2 regions of the Herbiconiux sp. A18JL235 genome follow, and region 1 is predicted to be linked to the other one. Evidence: riboswitches for the same ligand, from Rfam matches in the RefSeq annotation. Region 1 holds a riboswitch; the other holds the start of a gene.
What was found. A riboswitch is a leader RNA that binds a small molecule or an ion and turns the genes downstream of it on or off. The one in region 1 is predicted to bind glycine.
Positions count from the first base shown of each region.

Region 2: another riboswitch for glycine. It lies ahead of ABFY20_RS17775 (serine dehydratase beta chain); the one in region 1 lies ahead of gcvT (glycine cleavage system aminomethyltransferase GcvT).

Region 1 covers NZ_CP162511.1:1,639,651-1,648,174, forward strand. The annotation lists gene ABFY20_RS07585 (FAD-binding oxidoreductase) at 1-600, shown strand, start outside; gene ABFY20_RS07590 (hypothetical protein) at 673-1,518, shown strand; gene lgt (prolipoprotein diacylglyceryl transferase) at 1,523-2,509, opposite strand; gene ABFY20_RS07600 (cold-shock protein) at 2,682-2,888, shown strand; gene ABFY20_RS07605 (fatty acid desaturase) at 3,225-4,181, shown strand; gene ABFY20_RS07610 (copper resistance protein CopC) at 4,211-4,942, shown strand; glycine riboswitch at 5,008-5,095, shown strand; glycine riboswitch at 5,096-5,198, shown strand; gene gcvT (glycine cleavage system aminomethyltransferase GcvT) at 5,261-6,406, shown strand; gene gcvH (glycine cleavage system protein GcvH) at 6,408-6,779, shown strand; gene gcvP (aminomethyl-transferring glycine dehydrogenase) at 6,788-8,524, shown strand, end outside.
Region 2 covers NZ_CP162511.1:3,758,813-3,767,336, reverse strand. The annotation lists gene ABFY20_RS17790 (carboxylesterase/lipase family protein) at 1-919, shown strand, start outside; partial or broken gene ABFY20_RS17785 (L-serine ammonia-lyase) at 932-1,702, opposite strand; gene ABFY20_RS17780 (hypothetical protein) at 1,747-2,013, shown strand; partial or broken gene ABFY20_RS17775 (serine dehydratase beta chain) at 2,040-2,576, opposite strand; glycine riboswitch at 2,639-2,738, opposite strand; gene ABFY20_RS17770 (trimeric intracellular cation channel family protein) at 2,957-3,646, shown strand; gene ABFY20_RS17765 (hypothetical protein) at 3,850-4,353, shown strand; gene ABFY20_RS17760 (FAD:protein FMN transferase) at 4,374-5,330, shown strand; gene ABFY20_RS17755 (FAD-dependent oxidoreductase) at 5,327-6,847, shown strand; gene ABFY20_RS17750 (deoxyribodipyrimidine photo-lyase) at 6,876-8,276, opposite strand; gene ABFY20_RS17745 (MarR family winged helix-turn-helix transcriptional regulator) at 8,358-8,524, opposite strand, start outside.

The DNA of each region.
Region 1 (8,524 bases):
GTGGGCGTCGCGGCCACGGTCTTCGCCGCCGACGACGACGAGGCACGACGGGCCCTCGCGCCCCTGGGTGATGGACCCGCCACCGGCGTCGAGCCGCTCGACCACGCCGCCTTCCTCGACGTGCGCCTCGATCAGCTCCACGTGCCCGTCGACGCCACCTACCCCGAGGGCGCCCGCTACCTCGCCGACACCTTCTGGTTCTCAGGTGACCTCGTCGAGACGACGGCACTCCTGCCCGACCTCATGGCGAAGGCACCCTCCGGCCGCAGCTATGTGCTCGCAGGACTCCCGGCGAACGGCGCGGGAGCTGACCTCCTCACCCCGGGCGAGGCCGCCTACGGCATGCACGACACGACGTGCCTCATCGTCTACACGATCTGGGACGACCCGGCCGACGACGCCCGCAACCGCGCCTGGCTCGACGAGGTGGCAGCGGCCCTCGAGCCGACCGCGACCGGGAACTTCATCAGCGAGGCCGACATCCGCCACCGTCCCGAGCGAGTGCCCGGTTCCTTCCGTGCCGAGGACTGGGAGCGCATCCAGCAGCTGCGCCGGCGTTTCGACCCCGACGGCGTGTTCCACAGCTACCCGGGGGAGTGACACCCCCACGCATTGCTACTGTCGGAGCGTGGCGCACCGCTGGAGGTCGCCGTCGCACGTCAAGGGGGTCGGATGAGCACCGGGAACACGAACACGCACACGCATCTGCACATGCACACGCACGCGCACATGCTCACCGTCGTGAAGAACGGCAGACTCAACCCCGACGTGCGGCTCTGGACGGGCATCGCCGCCATCGCCGTGGGCCTGCTCACCTTCGCCGAGTTCCTCGTGCAGGCGCTGCTCGTCGGCGCGCGCCCGGCTCTCGACGACGACCGCGCGCTCACCGAGTTCATGACCCGCACGGCCAATCAGACCCTCTTCACCATCCTCATCGACACCTTCCTTATGGCGGCGCTCATCGTCTTCATCTCGGGCTTCCGTCAGCTCATCACCCACACCAGGCCCGACCTGCAGTGGGTCGCGAACATCATGTACGGTGCGGGCCTGCTGTTCATCGCGGTGACCCTCGTCGGCGACGCGATGGAGGGCGGCACCGCCCTCGACACCATGGGGCTCGACCCGGATGCGTCGTCGTTGCGTGCGCTCACCGTGGGCCACACTCTCATGTTCGGTTCGATCGGATGCACGCTGAACGCTCTCGTCGCGGCCTCCGCCGCCTACCTCACCATCGCCTCCGAGGCACTGCCGAAGTGGACGGGATACATCGCCTACGCCGTCGCGGGCCTCAACCTGCTGTCGGTACCGACGATGTTCGGCGGCACGGCTCCCGACTCGTTCTTCGCCGCGGGCGGCGCCGCCACCGCGATGCTCGCGACCTTCCCGTGGCTGGTGTGGGTGGTGTGCGTCGGTTTCGTCGCCATCCGCGACCGCCGTCGCCTGGAACACCTCAGCCCCGCACTGCGCGAGCAGGTCGGGGCTGAGGACGAAGCGGATGCGGGTGCCACCGCGCGCTGAGGCGTCACTTCGACGGGGTGGAGAGCTCCTCGTCGGTCCACACGCCTGAATCCTCCGAGGCGACGTCGGAGTCGGAGCCCGACGCGTCGGCCTCCGCAGCCGCGCCCTTCTTCTTGCGCGGCTCGACGACACGCGGCCCACGACCCGGGCGGTAGACCGAGTTCTCGAGGCCGGGGTGGCGGCGCGACTGCACGATGAAGAGCACGATGCCGAGCGCGACGGCGAGGAACGACGCCCACACGTTCGCCGGGATGCCGAGGAAGCCGTCGCTCGTCGGGTCGATGCGGATGGCCTCGAGCCACGAGCGGCCGAGCCCGTACCAGACGAGGTAGAGCGCGAACAGCTTGCCCCAGCGCAGCTGGAAGCGGCGCTCGAGGAGGAGCAGCAGCGCGATGCCCACGACGTTCCAGATGATCTCGTAGAGGAACAGCGGGTGGAACAGGGTGCCGTCGGCGAGGCCCACCGGGAACTTACCGTTGGTCGATTCGATCTCGAGACCCCAGGGGAGCGTGGTCGGCAGACCGAACAGCTCGTGGTTGATGTAGTTGCCGATGCGGCCGATGGCCTGCGCGGCGAGCATGGCCGGGGCCAGTGCGTCGGCGAACGACCACAGCCTGATGCCCGAGAAGCGGCAGCCGATGTAGGCGCCGATGGCTCCGCCGATGAGCGAGCCGTAGAGGGCGTTGCCGCCGTCCCAGATGGCGAAGACGTTGAGCAGGTTCGCGCCGTCGTAGAAGTAGTCGCCGAGGTGCGTGAAGACGTGGTAGAACCGCGCCCCCACGATGCCGAGCGGCACGGCCCACAGCACGATGTCGACGACCACCCCGGGCTCGCCGCCGCGCTTGGTGAGGCGGGCGTTCACCCAGAACATCGCGACGATGATGCCGGCGAGGATGCACAGAGCGTAGGTGTGGATGGTGAGCGGCCCGATGTTGAACTGCTGGAACACCGGATCCGGGCTCGGGATGCTGAGTGGCGAGAAGGAGGGCACGCTGAATTGTAAAGCGTGGAGGCTCTCCGAGACGAACCAGTAGCCTCCGAATCGGTGCGCCGCTATGATTGACACAGTTGTTGTGTTGGCTTGTATTTCGAATGCGGAAGAAAGTACACCGCGACAGTAGGTCCCGGCAGGCGGGGCCGCTGATTTCGAAAAGAGAAAATCAATGCCTACTGGCACCGTGAAGTGGTTCAACTCCGAAAAGGGCTTCGGCTTCATCTCCCCCGACGACGGCGGCGAAGACGTGTTCGCCCACCACTCCGGCATCAACGGATCCGGTTACAAGAACCTCGAAGAGAACCAGCGCGTCGAGTTCGACGTCACCCAGGGCCGCAAGGGCCTGCAGGCCGAGAACATCACGCCCCTCGGCTGATCTCGCCTTCTCCTCGACGAGCCCGCACCCGCGACAGGGTGCGGGCTCGTCGCCGTGTGAGGCGCATCATCGGCGACGCCCCGACGCCTACCGGGGCAACACGCAGGTTCGGCGCGTACGGTCGAAGCATCTGACGAGCGCATCAGCTCACCACCGCGGCTGAGAAGTCGAATCCGACTCTGCGAGGCCCCCCTGAGCATCTCCTCTTCGTCCGTCGCCCGTGCCACCGTTCCGCGCAAATCCGGCCGTGCGCATCCCACCGCGGCCTACGCCGAGCTGCTCTCCACCGTCAAAGACCTCGGTCTGCTGCGCAAGCGCCAGGGCTTCTACATCACGATGTTCAGCGTGCTCGTCGCGGCGCTCGGCGGTGCCGTGACCGGGTTCATCCTGCTCGGCGACACCTGGTACCAGTTGCTCATCGCCGCCGCGCTCGGCATCATCCTCACGCAGTTCGCCTTCCTCGCCCATGAGGCCTCCCACCGTCAGGTGTTCGAGTCGAACCGCGCGAACGACCGCGCCGGCCGCACGCTCGCCACCGCCTTCGTCGGCATGAGCTATGCCTGGTGGATGTCGAAGCACACCCGCCACCACGGCAACCCGAACACCGTCGGCAAAGACCCCGACATCGATCGCGACACGGTCTCGTTCGTCGAGCAGGACGCCGCGCGGGCGAGGGGCCCGATGAAGCTCCTCACCCGCCACCAGGGCTGGCTGCTCTACCCCCTCATGCTGCTCGAGGGCATCAACCTGCACTACCTCTCCTTCAAGACGCTGTTCGGCCGCGGCAAGGTCGAGGGCAGGCAGGTCGAGCTGTGGTCGATCGGTCTGCGACTCGCGGTGTACCTGGGCGTCGTGTTCTGGTGCCTCCCGCTCGGCATGGCCTTCGCCTTCATCGGCGTTCAGCTCGCGGTCTTCGGGCTCTACATGGGCGCCTCCTTCGCCCCGAACCACATCGGCATGAAGGTGTTCCCGGCGGGCTCGCGCGTCGACTTCCTGTCGAAGCAGGTGCTCTCCTCGCGCAGCATCCGCGGCGGCTGGGGCATGACGACGTTCATGGGCGGCCTCGACCTCCAGGTCGAGCACCACCTCTTCCCGAGCATGCCCCGCCCGAGTCTCATGCGGGTGCGCCCGATCGTGCAGGAGTACTGCGCCTCCCACAACATCCCGTACACCCAGACATCGCTGCTCGAGGCCCATCGCCAGGTGATCGCCTACATGAGCCGCGTCGGGCTCGCTGCACCCGACCCGTTCGACTGCCCCCTGGTGAACCAGTACCGCGTCAAGCGGGCGTGAGCCCGCACGGTGCTCGGTATCGTGGAGGCGTGAACTCACCGATCGCCGTCGCCCGCCGTGCCGTCCTCCTAGCTGCGACCGCCGTCGCCGCGGTCGGGCTCGCGGCGCTGCCGGCCGCGTCGGCATGGGCGCACGACGACCTCGTGTCGTCGAACCCGGCAGCCGACTCGTCGATCGCCGACGACCCGGGCGTGGTCACGCTGGCCTTCTCCGAGCCGTTGCTCTCGTTGGGGGAGTCGACCGACGGTTTCGCCCTGCAGGTCGTCGACCCCGAGGGCCTGCACTACGAATCGGGATGCCTCGCCCTCGACGGCGCCCAGGTGACGAGTCCGGTCGCGCTGGGCGACGCCGGCGGCTACGTCGTGCTGTGGCAGGTCGTCTCTTCCGACGGGCACCCCACCTCGGGTCAGTTCGAGTTCGACTACGAGCCGCAGTCGCTGGCGAACGCCGCCGACGGGCTCACTCAGGCGCCGGTCTGCGGCGAGCCGTGGTCGGGAGCACCCGACGGCTCCCCGACGCCGACCCCCACGGCGGCCGAGCCCACCCCCACGGCCACCGATGACTCCTCCGTGGCGACGACGGCTCCGAGCACCGCGGCGGCGACCGACCCGGGTGCCGACTCCGGCGACCCCGCCGCAGCACCCGCCCCCCTTCCCTGGTACGCGATCGTGCTGATCGCCGTCGCCGCAGCGGGCGCCCTGGCGGTCATCATCGTCATCGTGGTGCGGCGCAGCCGGGGCGGCGGCTTCGGCGGGCAGTGACTTCGCGCTACACTCGGCGCAGCGGGTGCCCCGCATCCGCTCACAATCGAACATCGACCGGCCATCAACCCGATGCGGGAGAGTCGCCTCAGGCGACACCGAAGGAGCAATCCTCCCCGATAATCTCTCAGGTCCTCGTACCGCATCGCTTGGCCACTCTGGAAAGCAGTCCGCGGCATCGACGGCGGCTCGCCCACGGTGAAAGCCCTCCCGACGACCGGAGGGTGAAACTCTCAGGCACGATGACAGAGGGGGAGTTCTCGTAGCGCATCAGCGCTCCCACGTATCGCCGGCTGCGCCGGCGGGAACGGAGAACTCGTGACCGGCTCCACCGACCCCGCGACACCCGAGGCACCCGCCCTCGAGTCGCCGCTCCTCGACACGCATCGCGCCGCCGGCGCCTCCTTCACCGACTTCGCCGGCTGGCAGATGCCGGTGCGTTACTCCAGCGACCTCGCCGAGCACCACGCGGTGCGCACCGCCGCCGGTCTGTTCGACCTCTCGCACATGGCGGAGTTCCGCGTGAGAGGGCCGGAGGCCGCCGCCCTGCTCGACCACGCGCTGGCGGGCCGGCTCTCGGCGATCGAGGAGGGTCAGGCGAAGTACTCGTTGCTGCTCGCCGAGTCGGGCGGCATCGTCGACGACGTCGTGGTCTACCGGCTGGGGGCCGAGGAGTTCCTGGTGGTGGCGAACGCCTCGAACCACGACCCGGTGGCGGAGGCGCTCGGCGAGCGATCGGCGGGCTTCGACGCGCAGATCGCCGATGAGAGCGCGGCCACGGCGCTCGTCGCGGTGCAGGGCCCGGCCTCCCGGCAGGTGCTCGAGCAGACCGCGGGGATCCGGATCGCCGGTCTCGACGGGTTGCGGTACTACCGCAGCACCCCCGGATCGTTCGACGGTGTCGACCTCCTCGTGGCGCGCACCGGCTACACGGGGGAGGACGGGTTCGAGCTGTACCTCGACCGTGCCGCCGCGCCCGCGCTCTGGAACGCCCTGCTCGCCGCGGGCGAGCCGCTCGGCCTCGTGCCCGCCGGTCTCGCCAGCCGCGACACCCTGCGCCTCGAGGCGGGGATGCCGCTCTACGGCCACGAGCTCTCGCTCGAGACGCTGCCCGAGCAGGCGGGCCTCGGTCGGGTGGCAGACCTCGGCAAGAGCGACTTCGTCGGCCGCGAGGCGCTCCTCGCCGGCGCTCCCGACGGTGCGCCCGTGCTGGTCGCGCTGGTGGCCGAGGGCAAGCGAGCGGCTCGCGCCGGCTACGAGGTCTTCGCCTCCGACGACTCCACCGAGGCGGTGGGCGTCGTGACGAGCGGCGCACTCTCACCGACCCTCGGGCATCCGATCGCCCTCGCCTACGTGGCGCCCGCATTCGCCGCACCGGACGCCGAGCTGAGCGTCGACATCCGGGGCAAGCGCCTCGCCTACCGCACCGCACCCCACCCGTTCTACCGCCGGAAGAAGGACTGACATGGCCGACCACGAAGAACTGCGCTACACCGCCGAGCACGAGTGGGTGAAGGTCGACGGCTCCGTCGCCACGATCGGAATCACCGCCTATGCCGCGGCCCAGCTGGGCGACATCGTCTACCTCGACCTGCCCGACGCCGGAACCGAGGTCGCGGGCGGTTCGGTGGTGGGCGAGATCGAGTCGACGAAGTCGGTCGGCGAGCTGTTCGCGCCCGTCGACGGCACCGTCGTGGAGAAGAACTCCGCCGTCGAAGACAGCCCCGAGCTCGTGAACGACGACCCGTTCGGCGCCGGCTGGCTGCTCAAGGTGGAGTTCACCGAGCTCCCCGCCCTGCTCTCGGCAGCCGAGTACGCGGCTCTGACGGGGGAGTGACCGCACCGATGACCGACGTCTTCGCCCGCCGCCACATCGGAACTGATGCTGCTGCGCGATCCCACATGCTGGAGACCGTGGGCTACGGCAGCCTCGCCGAGCTGATGGCCGCCGCCGTACCCGGCTCGATCGCCTTCGACCGCACCCTGCACGACTCGCTGGTGCCCCCGGCCGCCACCGAGCGGGAGGCCGTGGCGGAGCTCCGCGCCCTCGCCGCGCGCAACACGGTCGCCACCTCGTACCTCGGGCTCGGCTACTACGACACCATCACGCCCGCGGTCATCACCCGCAACGTGCTCGAGAACCCGAGCTGGTACACCGCCTACACGCCGTACCAGCCGGAGATCTCGCAGGGGCGCCTCGAGGCGCTCATCACCTTCCAGACCATGGTCACCGACCTCACCGGCATGGCGACCGCGAACGCCTCGATGCTCGACGAGTCGACAGCCGCCGTCGAGGCGATGCTGCTGGCGCGCCGCGCCGGCAAGTCGGCATCGAACCGCTTCGTCGTCGACGCCGACGCCTTCCCGCAGACGATCTCGCTGTTCCGCTCGCGGGCCGAGGCCGTCGGCATCGAGATCGACGTGCTGCCGCTTCATGCGGAGGCGTCGGAGGTCGCGGGGGCCCCAGCGGCTCTCGGCGACGCCTTCGGCGTGTTCGTGCAGTACCCGGGCGCCTCGGGCCGGGTCGCCGACCCTTCGGCCGTCATCGCCGCCGTGAAGGCGCAGGGCGGCATCGCCGTCGTGGCCGCCGACCTGCTCGCGCTGACGCTGCTGACGCCGCCCGGGGAACTCGGCGCGGACGTCGTGGTCGGCACCAGTCAGCGCTTCGGCGTGCCGATGGGTTTCGGCGGCCCGCACGCCGGCTACCTGGCGGTACGCGCCGGACTCGAGCGGCAGCTCCCCGGCCGATTGGTGGGGGTGAGCGTCGACGCCGACGGGCATCCGGCCTACCGGCTCAGCCTCCAGGCGCGCGAGCAGCACATCAGGCGCGAGAAGGCGACGTCGAACATCTGCACCGCCCAGGTGCTTCTCGCCGTGATGGCCGCGATGTACGCGGTCTATCACGGGCCGGAGGGGCTCACCGCGATCGCGCGCGAGGTCAACCGCGCCGCCCGCACCCTGGGCTCGCGGCTCGTGGCCTCCGGTCACCGTCTGCGGCACACCGAGTTCTTCGACACGCTCGAGGTGTCGGTGCCCGAGCGTGCGGCGCGTCTCGTGCAGCACGCGCACTCCCGGGGCATCCTGCTGCGCTTCGTCGACGACGACACGGTCGCCGTCTCGGTCGACGAGACCACGGGCGACCCCGAGCTGCTCGAGCTACTGCGGGTCTTCGACGTCACCACGGGTGACGCGGGAGACGAGACCGCGCCGTCGCTCCCGGCGGGCCTCGAGCGCACGAGCGCCTTCCTCGGGCACGAGGTGTTCTCCAGCCACCGCTCCGAGACGGCGATGATGCGCTACCTCAAGCGGCTGGCCGACGCCGACTACGCGCTCGACCGCGGCATGATCCCGCTCGGTTCGTGCACCATGAAGCTCAACGCCGCCTCCGAGATGGAGGCCGTGACGTGGCGGGAGTTCGCGGGCGTGCATCCGTTCGCCCCGAAGACGGATGCGCAGGGCTACCTCGAACTCATCGCCCAGCTCGAGCGGTGGCTCGCCGACGTGACGGGGTACGACTCGGTGTCGTTGCAGCCGAACGCCGGCAGCCAGGGCGAGCTGGCGGGACTCCTCGCCATCCGCGGC
Region 2 (8,524 bases), 2.1 Mb from region 1:
TCGGGCCATCGCGCAGAGTGCGCCCGTGACCTCGGTGTACGGGCGCGAGCGCGCCGCGCGGGTGGCTGAGCGGTTCCTCTCGATCGTGGGGATCGAGCCCGGTCAGGCGTGGCGGCTGCGCGACCTCGACCCGTTCGACCTGGTCGACGCGGGGGCCGAGCTCATCCACGAGGTCTCGGCGAGCGTGCCCGGCACCCTCGCGCTCGCGCCGGTGTGGGGAGACGAGGTGCTGCCCGAGGCTCCGCTCACCGCGTTCCGCGAGGGCAGGGCGGCGCGCATCCCGCTCATCATCGGCACCAACCACGATGAGTCGTCGTTCTTCAAGCTGATGCGCTCACCGCTCCTGCCCATCACGCCCGAGGCGGTGGAGCAGATGTTCGCCGAGATCGCGAACGACAACCCCGCGTTCAGCGGTGTGGGGGAGCGGATCACCGGTGCGTACCCCGCCTACCCCAGGCGGCGGGCGCCTGCCGAGGTGTCGCGCGACGCCGGGTTCCGCATGCCGTCCATCTGGCTCGCCGAGGCGCACAGCGCCGTCGCCCCCACCTGGATGTACCGCTTCGACCACGCGACGCCCCTGCTGAAGGTCACCGGCATCGGGGCGACGCATGCCGCCGAGCTCGCCTACGTCTTCCGCTCCTTCGCGCCGCGCGGCAAGGACATCGTGTTCGCGCTCGGCGGCCGCGCCGAGGCGCTCGCGATCTCGGAACGCATGCAGGGCCGCTGGGTCGCCTTCGCCCACGGCCTCGACCCGGATGCGCCCCACGCCCCGAACCCCGACGGCACGGTGGTCTCGTGGCCGCGTTACGACACCGACGACCGGCTGACGCTCATCATCGACCGCGACGACACCGTCGTCGGCGACCCCGACTCCGGTATTCGCGAGGCCTGGGGCCCCGAGGTGCTCGCGTTCCGCTGAGCTCGCCGGGCGTCAGCACTCCACGACGCTGACCGGCACGGTGGCGGCGAGGCCGCCGAGGGCGGTCTCCTTGTAGCGGGAGTCCATGTCGCGGCCGGTCTGGCGCATGGTCTCGATGACCGCGTCGAGGCTCACCCGGTGCGAGCCGTCGCCGCGGAGCGCCATGCGGGCCGCGTTGATCGCCTTGCCCGCCGAGATGGCGTTGCGCTCGATGCACGGAATCTGCACGAGCCCGCCGATGGGGTCGCAGGTGAGCCCGAGCGAGTGCTCCATGGCGATCTCGGCGGCGTTCTCCACCTGACGCGGCGTGCCGCCGAGCACCTCGGCGAGCCCCGCCGCCGCCATCGACGCCGCTGAGCCGACCTCGCCCTGGCAACCCATCTCCGCACCCGAGATGGAGGCGCGCTCCTTGAACAGCGACCCCACGGCCGCTGCCGCGAGCAGGAACCGCACGGTCGCGTCGTCGCGATCGGCCCGCCCCGCCGGGGTGTAGCCGAGGGCGTAGGAGAGCACGGCGGGAATGATGCCGGCCGCCCCGTTGGTGGGCGCGGTGACCACCCGTCCGCCCGAGGCGTTCTCCTCGTTCACGGCGATGGCGACGAGGTTCGCCCAGTCCTCGGCGAACTCGGGAGCCCGGTCGGGGTCTTCCGCCGCCAGCCTCTCGAGCCACCCCTTGGCCCTCCGCGGCACCTGCAGCACCCCCGGCAGCACACCGTCGCGCCCCATTCCGCTTCGCGCGCACTCCTCCATCACCTCGCGCAGGGCGAGCAGCCGTTCCCGCACGGCACCCTCGTCGTCGCCACCGCGCTCCCGTCTCGAAGCGCATCATGGCGGCGCTCACCGACCCCACCGCCTCCGCGCGCTCCACGAGCTCCGCACCCGACGAGAACCCCGCCGCGACCTCGCGCCCCGTGGCGGAGGTTGCCGCGACCTCGCGTTCCGTGGCTGCCTCCTCACCGTCGGCGAATGCGGGCACGAACGCTGCCGTCGACGCGGGTGCCGCCGGCACCTCGTCGCCCGGCACGATTGCCGTCGCGGATGCTCGTGCCGCCGGCACCGCGTCGCCCACCACGAACCCGCCGCCGACGGAGTAGTACCGCCGCTCCAGCACCACCTCACCCCCGACCCGCGCCGCGAAGCACATCCCGTTCGGATGCCTCTCCAGCATCATCCGCGGCCAGAGCTCGATGTCGTCCTCGCGCATCCGCACCGCCCTCCCGCCGTCCGCGTCCGCGGCCCGAGCTCGGGCCGCATCCGGCGCACTCTGCGCCGCCGCGGCCGCCGTCGTCACCGGTCGCACCGCCGCATCCGCTGCCGTCTGGGCCGCCGCTCCCTCGCGCAGCTCGCGCCCCACGCGCACCACGCCCTCGTCGCGCAGGCGCTCCTCGGCGGCTTCCTTCTCCTCGGCCGTGATGAGCTCGGGCCGCCACCCCTCGAGCCCGAGTAGCACCGCAGGGAAGGTGCCGTGCCCACGCCCGGTCGCGGCGAGCGAGCCGTAGAGCGTCACCCCCAGGCCACCGATCTCGTCGAGCGACGGCACCATCCCGAGTGCGGCGAGCTCCTCCACGAACAGGCAGGCCGCGCGCATCGGCCCCACCGTGTGCGAACTCGACGGCCCGATTCCGATGCTGAACAACTCGAAGGCGCTGACTGTCATGGGAGCCCTCCCGAATCCCGGCCCTGGGCCGATCGAGGCGCGACCGCACCGTTGCGGTCGCGAGCTCCCCCTCTGTCATGAGTGCCTGAGAGTTTCACCCTCTTGTGGAGGGCTTTCCCCGTCGGCGAGTTCTGTGGAGAACTGCTTTCCAGAGCGGCCGAGCCCGGGCGGTACGGGAACCTGAGAGATTGACGGGGAGAATTGCTCCTTCGGTGCCGGCTGCGCGAGTGGCGCATCCGGCTCTCCCGCCAGGGCATGGGGGCCGAGAGTGTTCAGTTGTGGTCTGCGCCGCCCACTCTACGCCGTTCGGCGCGCCTGCCGCCGGGTCGCGACGGGTCGCGACGGGCCGCCGGGCCTCGGGCTCGTGATAGGACTTGTGCATGATCGCCGAGCAGTTCGTCACGCCGTTCTGGCTCGACCTCGCGGCCACCGGCCTCGGCAGCGTGCAGGGCGCCATGTTCGCCGCCCAGTTCAAAGACCGCCGACTCGACCTGCTGGGTGTGGGCCTCATCGGGATGGTCGCCGGCTTCGGCGGCGGTGTCATCCGCGATCTCCTGCTCAACCAGGTGCCCGCGGCGCTCGAGTCGAACTGGTACATCCCGGTCGCCATCGCCGCGGCCCTCGTCGGCATGCTCCTCGAGCGCCTGTTCAATCGTCTCAACGTCGTCATCACCGTGCTCGACGCCTTGAGCCTCGGCCTCTTCTGCGCCATCGGCACGAGCAAGGCGCTCGCGGTGGGCCTCCCTGTGGTGCCCGCCGTCTTCGTCGGCATCGTCGCGGCGGTCGGCGGCGGCATGCTGCGCGACATCCTGCTGGGCATGCCGATCGGCGTCATGCACGTCGGTTCGCTCTATGCGGTCGCGGCGGGCGCCGGCGCTCTCTTCCTGGTGGCCGCCACCGCATCCGGTTCCGACATCACCGTGGCCGGGGTCGGCTGTGTCATCGTCACCACCCTCATCCGTCTGCTCGCCGTGCGATTCGGCTGGAGCCTGCCCGAGCAGCGCACCCTCAGCACCTTGCGGCGACTGCGCCGTCAGCGCTCCGGGCGCACCGGCCCTACCGAGATCTGAACGTTCGGCGGCCGCCGGTCGTTGACAGAGGGTGAGGCCGATGGTCGCCCTCGGATGCGCACCGGGCCGGTGCAGCACGTGCTGACCCGGCTCACAGAGAGGGCATCGGATGCTCATAGCGGGCTCAAGAAATCCGTCTCTACCGTCGTATCCATCGCCATCGCCGATGTGACCGCCTACCGCCACCACTGACAGGACAGCAGATGACCCCCCGACAGAAGAACCTCGCACTCGCCGCCATGACCGGCCTGTCGATCTCCGTCGCCCTCGCCGGCTGCGCCACCGACACCAGCACCTCCGCCGAGGCCGGCACGGCGCCGTCGAGCACCGCCGACGCGCCTTCCACCGCGGCGAGCACGCCGTCGTCGACCCCGTCGACCGGCAGCGACTCGGCGGGCGCCGGCTCCAGCACCTACGCCGACGGCACCTACGAGGCCACCGGCGGGTACACCTCGCCGAACGGGCAGGAGGAGGTCGACGTCTCGGTCACCCTCGAGGGCGACGTCATCACAGCGGTGACCGTCACCCCCGAGGCGACGAACCCGAACTCGGTGAACTACCAGACCCAGTTCGCCGACGGCATCGCCGCGGTCGTGGTGGGCAAGGACATCGACGAGATCGAGGTCTCGCGGGTCGCCGGCTCCAGCCTCACCAGCGGCGGGTTCAACAAGGCCATCGAGACCATCAAGTCGGAGGCGGCGGCCTGACCGGCGCGGGGAGAACGATCATGAACGCGTCGGCATATCCTGACGCCACGAACGCGGTCACCCTCGTCGCCCGGGCGCCTGAGCGCTTCGACTTCGAGGCGATCGGCACCTCGTGGCAGATCGAGACGCCCGCCGGATCGCCTCTCCCCGAGCCGCTCCGACGGGCCGTCGCCGAGCGCATCGAGCGCTTCGACGCGGCATACTCGCGGTTCCGCGCCGGCTCCCTCCTCGCCTCGCTCGCCCGGGCGCCCGGCTCCGTCGAGTTCCCCGAAGACTCGCTCGCGCTGTTCGACCTCTACGACCGGCTCGTCAGGGCCACCTCAGGTGCTGTCGACCCGTTGATCGGTCGATCCCTCGAACTGCTGGGCTACGACGCCGCCTACAGCCTCACCCCGTCGCAGCCCACCCCCCTCGAGCAGCGGGTTCAGGATGAACGGGGCCGCGCATCCTGGTTCACCGACATCGATCGAGACGGCCGGGTCGTGTCGAGCACGCGCCCCGTCGTCATCGACGTGGGGGCTGCGGGCAAGGGGTACCTGGTCGACCTCGTCTCGGCGCTGCTGGTCGAGCACGGCCTGACGGAGTTCGTCGTCGACGCCAGCGGCGACCTGCGACATCAGGGGCCGGCCGACGCGACCCCTGTGCGGATCGGCCTCGAGCATCCGCTGCAGCCCGGAAAGGCGATCGGCGTCGCCACCCTCGCCAACGCCTCGCTGTGCGCCTCGGCGAGCAACCGGCGGGCGTGGGGTGACGGGCACCACCACATCCTCGACGCCCGCACCGGCAGCCCGGCCCGAGAGGTCATCGCGACCTGGGTGGTCGCCGCCGACACGGCGCTCGCCGACGGTCTCGCCACCGCACTTTTCTTCACGGGTGCGCACGAGCTCGCGAAGACATTCCATTTCAGCTATGTACGCATGTACGCCGACGGGCGCGCCGAGCGTTCGCGTGACTTCCCCGGGGAGCTGTTCTCATGAAAGCCCGTCTCGACACCCTCGTCGGTCGCATCACGATGTACAACCTGGTCGTCGTCGTGCTCGCAGCCCTCGCCGTGATCGCGGTGATCGCCTCGGCGTTCGGGCAGCTGTTCTACACGCCCGCGCAGATGGGGCTGTCGCTCGTGGTGCTGCTCGCGGTCACGGTGATCTCGAGCTGGGGCTTGGCGAGGCTGTTCCGCACGCGGGCGCACCTGCCGTCGGCAGCGATCACCGCCCTCCTGCTGTTCTTCGTGTTCATGCCGAGCGACGACCCCGCGACCCTGGGCTCCCTTGCGCTCGCCGCGTTCCTCGCCTCGGCCTCGAAGTTCGTGCTCGCCTGGCGCGGCAAGCACATCTTCAACCCGGTTGCCATCGCCGCCGTCGTCATGACCGTGTCGACGCTCTACGGCGCGGCCTGGTGGGTGGCGACGCCCGTACTGCTGCCCTTCGTGGCCGTCGGCGCCTTCCTCGTGCTCTACCGCACGCGCAAGCTGAGCCTGGGGCTCACCTTCATCGTGCTCGCCACCGTGCTGAACCTCGGCCGCATGATGCTTCTCGGCACGTCTCTCGGCGACGCCCTCTGGCTCGCCGTCGGCTCGTTCCCCGTCATCTTCCTCGCCGGCTTCATGCTGAGCGAGCCGCTCACCCTCCCCCCGCGTCGCTGGCAGCAGCTGGTCGTCGCGGCGATCGTCGCGGTGCTGTTCTCCATCCCGTTCCAGGTGGGCCCCGTGTACTCCTCGCCAGAGCTCGCGCTGGTGCTCGGCAACGTGGTCGCCTTCGCCTTCGGGCAGCGGCGGGGCGTCCGGTTGCGGTACCTGGGCTCGCGTGCACTCACTCCGACGACTGCGGCGTTCGACTTCGCGCCCCTCGGCCCGGTGCGGTTCACGCCCGGCCAGTACCTCGAGCTGGCGCTGCCTCACGCGAAGCCCGACTCCCGCGGCACGCGCCGGGTGTTCAGCCTTGCCTCAGCGCCGGGCGAGGGGGTGTCGGGTTCGCTCGTCAGCGTCGGGCTCAAGCTGCCCCAGCCGTCGAGCTCGTTCAAGAAGGCGCTGGTCGGGCTGGAGCCCGGCACCGTCGTGCGCTCGCCCTGGGTGGGCGGCGACTTCGTGCTGCCCGCCGACGCCTCGGAACCGCTGATCCTCGCCGCTGGCGGCATCGGCATCACGCCCTTCGTGTCGCAGCTCGCCGATCGCACGCAGGGCGGGTCGCGGCCCGCCGACGTCGTGCTCGTGTACTCCGTCTCGGCGCCCGACGAACTCGCGTACCTGCCCGAGCTCGAGGCGAGCGGCATCCGGGTACTGGTGACAGCGCCCACGCAACCCGAGCGGATGCCGTTCGGCTGGGAGTACCTCGGTGCGGGCCGCGTGACGGCCTCTGTGTTGCGGGAGGCGATCGGCGACATCGCCGGGCGGCGCGGCTACGTCTCGGGGCCGCCCGGATACGTCGACCACGTGTCGGCCGAGTTGCGCAAGGCGGGCGCGAAGCGCGTTCACACCGATCAGTTCGCGGGGTACTGAGCCCGCTCGACCGCTACCTGCGCGACCGCTACCTAATCGTGGCGTAGGCCTCGAGGGCGGCCTTGCGCGACTCCTTCAGGTCGAGCATCGGTTCGGGGTAGTCGTCGGTGCCGAGCTCGGGCAGCCAGCGCTTGAGGTACTCCCCGTGCGGGTCGAACTTCGACGCCTGCAACTCAGGATTGAAGACCCGGAAGTACGGCGCGGCATCCGGCCCCGACCCCGCCACCCACTGCCAGTTCAGCGCGTTGCTTGCCGGGTCGGCGTCGACCAGCGTGTCCCAGAACCACCGCTCGCCCACGCGCCAGTCGACCCTCATGTTCTTCACAAGGAACGACGCCACCACCATCCGCACCCGGTTGTGCATAACCCCGGTTGTCCACAGTTCGCGCATTCCCGCGTCGACCAGCGGGATGCCCGTGCGACCCTGCTGCCACGCCTCCAACTCGGCGGCGTCCGGCTCCTCCCAGGGGAACCGGTCGAATTCTTCGCGCATGTTCTCCGTGCCGAGGGAGGGCAGGTGGTACAGCAGGTGATAGGCGAACTCGCGCCAGACGATCTGACGCAGAAAAGCGGATGCTCCTGCCGCGTCCCGCGGCGCGCGGGCCCGGTGCCGTTCCACCGCGTGCCACACCTCGAACGGGCTGATCTCGCCGAACCGCAGGTGCGGGCTGAGGCTCGAGGTGCCGTCTTCGGCGGGCAGGTCGTGCTCGTCGGGGTAGGCGCCGACACCGCCGCGCACGAAGGCATCGAGGCGCTCGTGGGCACCGGCGGAGCCGGGGGTCCATCGGTCGCGGAGGCCGGCCGCCCAGTCGGGGTGCTTCGGCAGCAGCCCCCACGAGTCGAGCTCGTCACCAGACAGTCGGCGGCGGTGGAGCGTCGTGGGGTCCCCGCCCGTCTCGTCGCCGTGCTCCCGCCCCGGTATGGCGAGCGGATGTCGAGGCGCCGGCAACGACGTCACGGCGCGGTAGAAGGGGGTGAACACCTTGTACCAGCCGCCTTGACCGGTCTGCACCGTCCAGGGTTCGGCGAGCAGGTTCGCCTGAAAGCTCCGCACGTCGAGGCCGCGCTCGTCTTTCAGCGTCGACTTGAGGTCGGTGTCGATCGCGCGCTCCGCCTCGCCGTAGCGGCGGTTCCAGAACACGGCCCCCGCATCCGTCTCGTCGACGACGCCCCGTACCACCTCGCCGGCAGGCCCGCGGCGGAGGGTGAGGCTCAGTCCGAGTTCCCGCAGCTCCTCGGCGAGTGCGCTCAGGCTGCCGTGCAGCCACCAGCGCGAGGCGCCGCCGAGGGGGCGCAGATTCTCGCTCTCGTCGTCGAGCACGTAGAGGCACACGATCGGCCCGCCGTGCTCGACCGCCGCGCGGAGTGCCGGGTTGTCGCGCACGCGCAGGTCGTCGCGAAACCACATCACACTCGTCGACTCGCTCATGCGTTCAGTCAACCCCGTTGCGTCGGCGGCTCCCACCTCCAGACGCCGGCCGGCACCGGTGGTGGCATCCGTGCGCCGGAGCTACTTGCCCGCGACGCCGGTGCGCAGCTTGTCGCAGAGACGGGCGAGTTCGACGAGCTCCTCGGGGGAGAGGTGCCCGCTCATGTGGGCGCTGATCGACTGCGCGTGCTGCACGGCCGCCTGCCGGTACATCGCGACGCCCTGCTCGGTGAGACCGACGAGCGTGC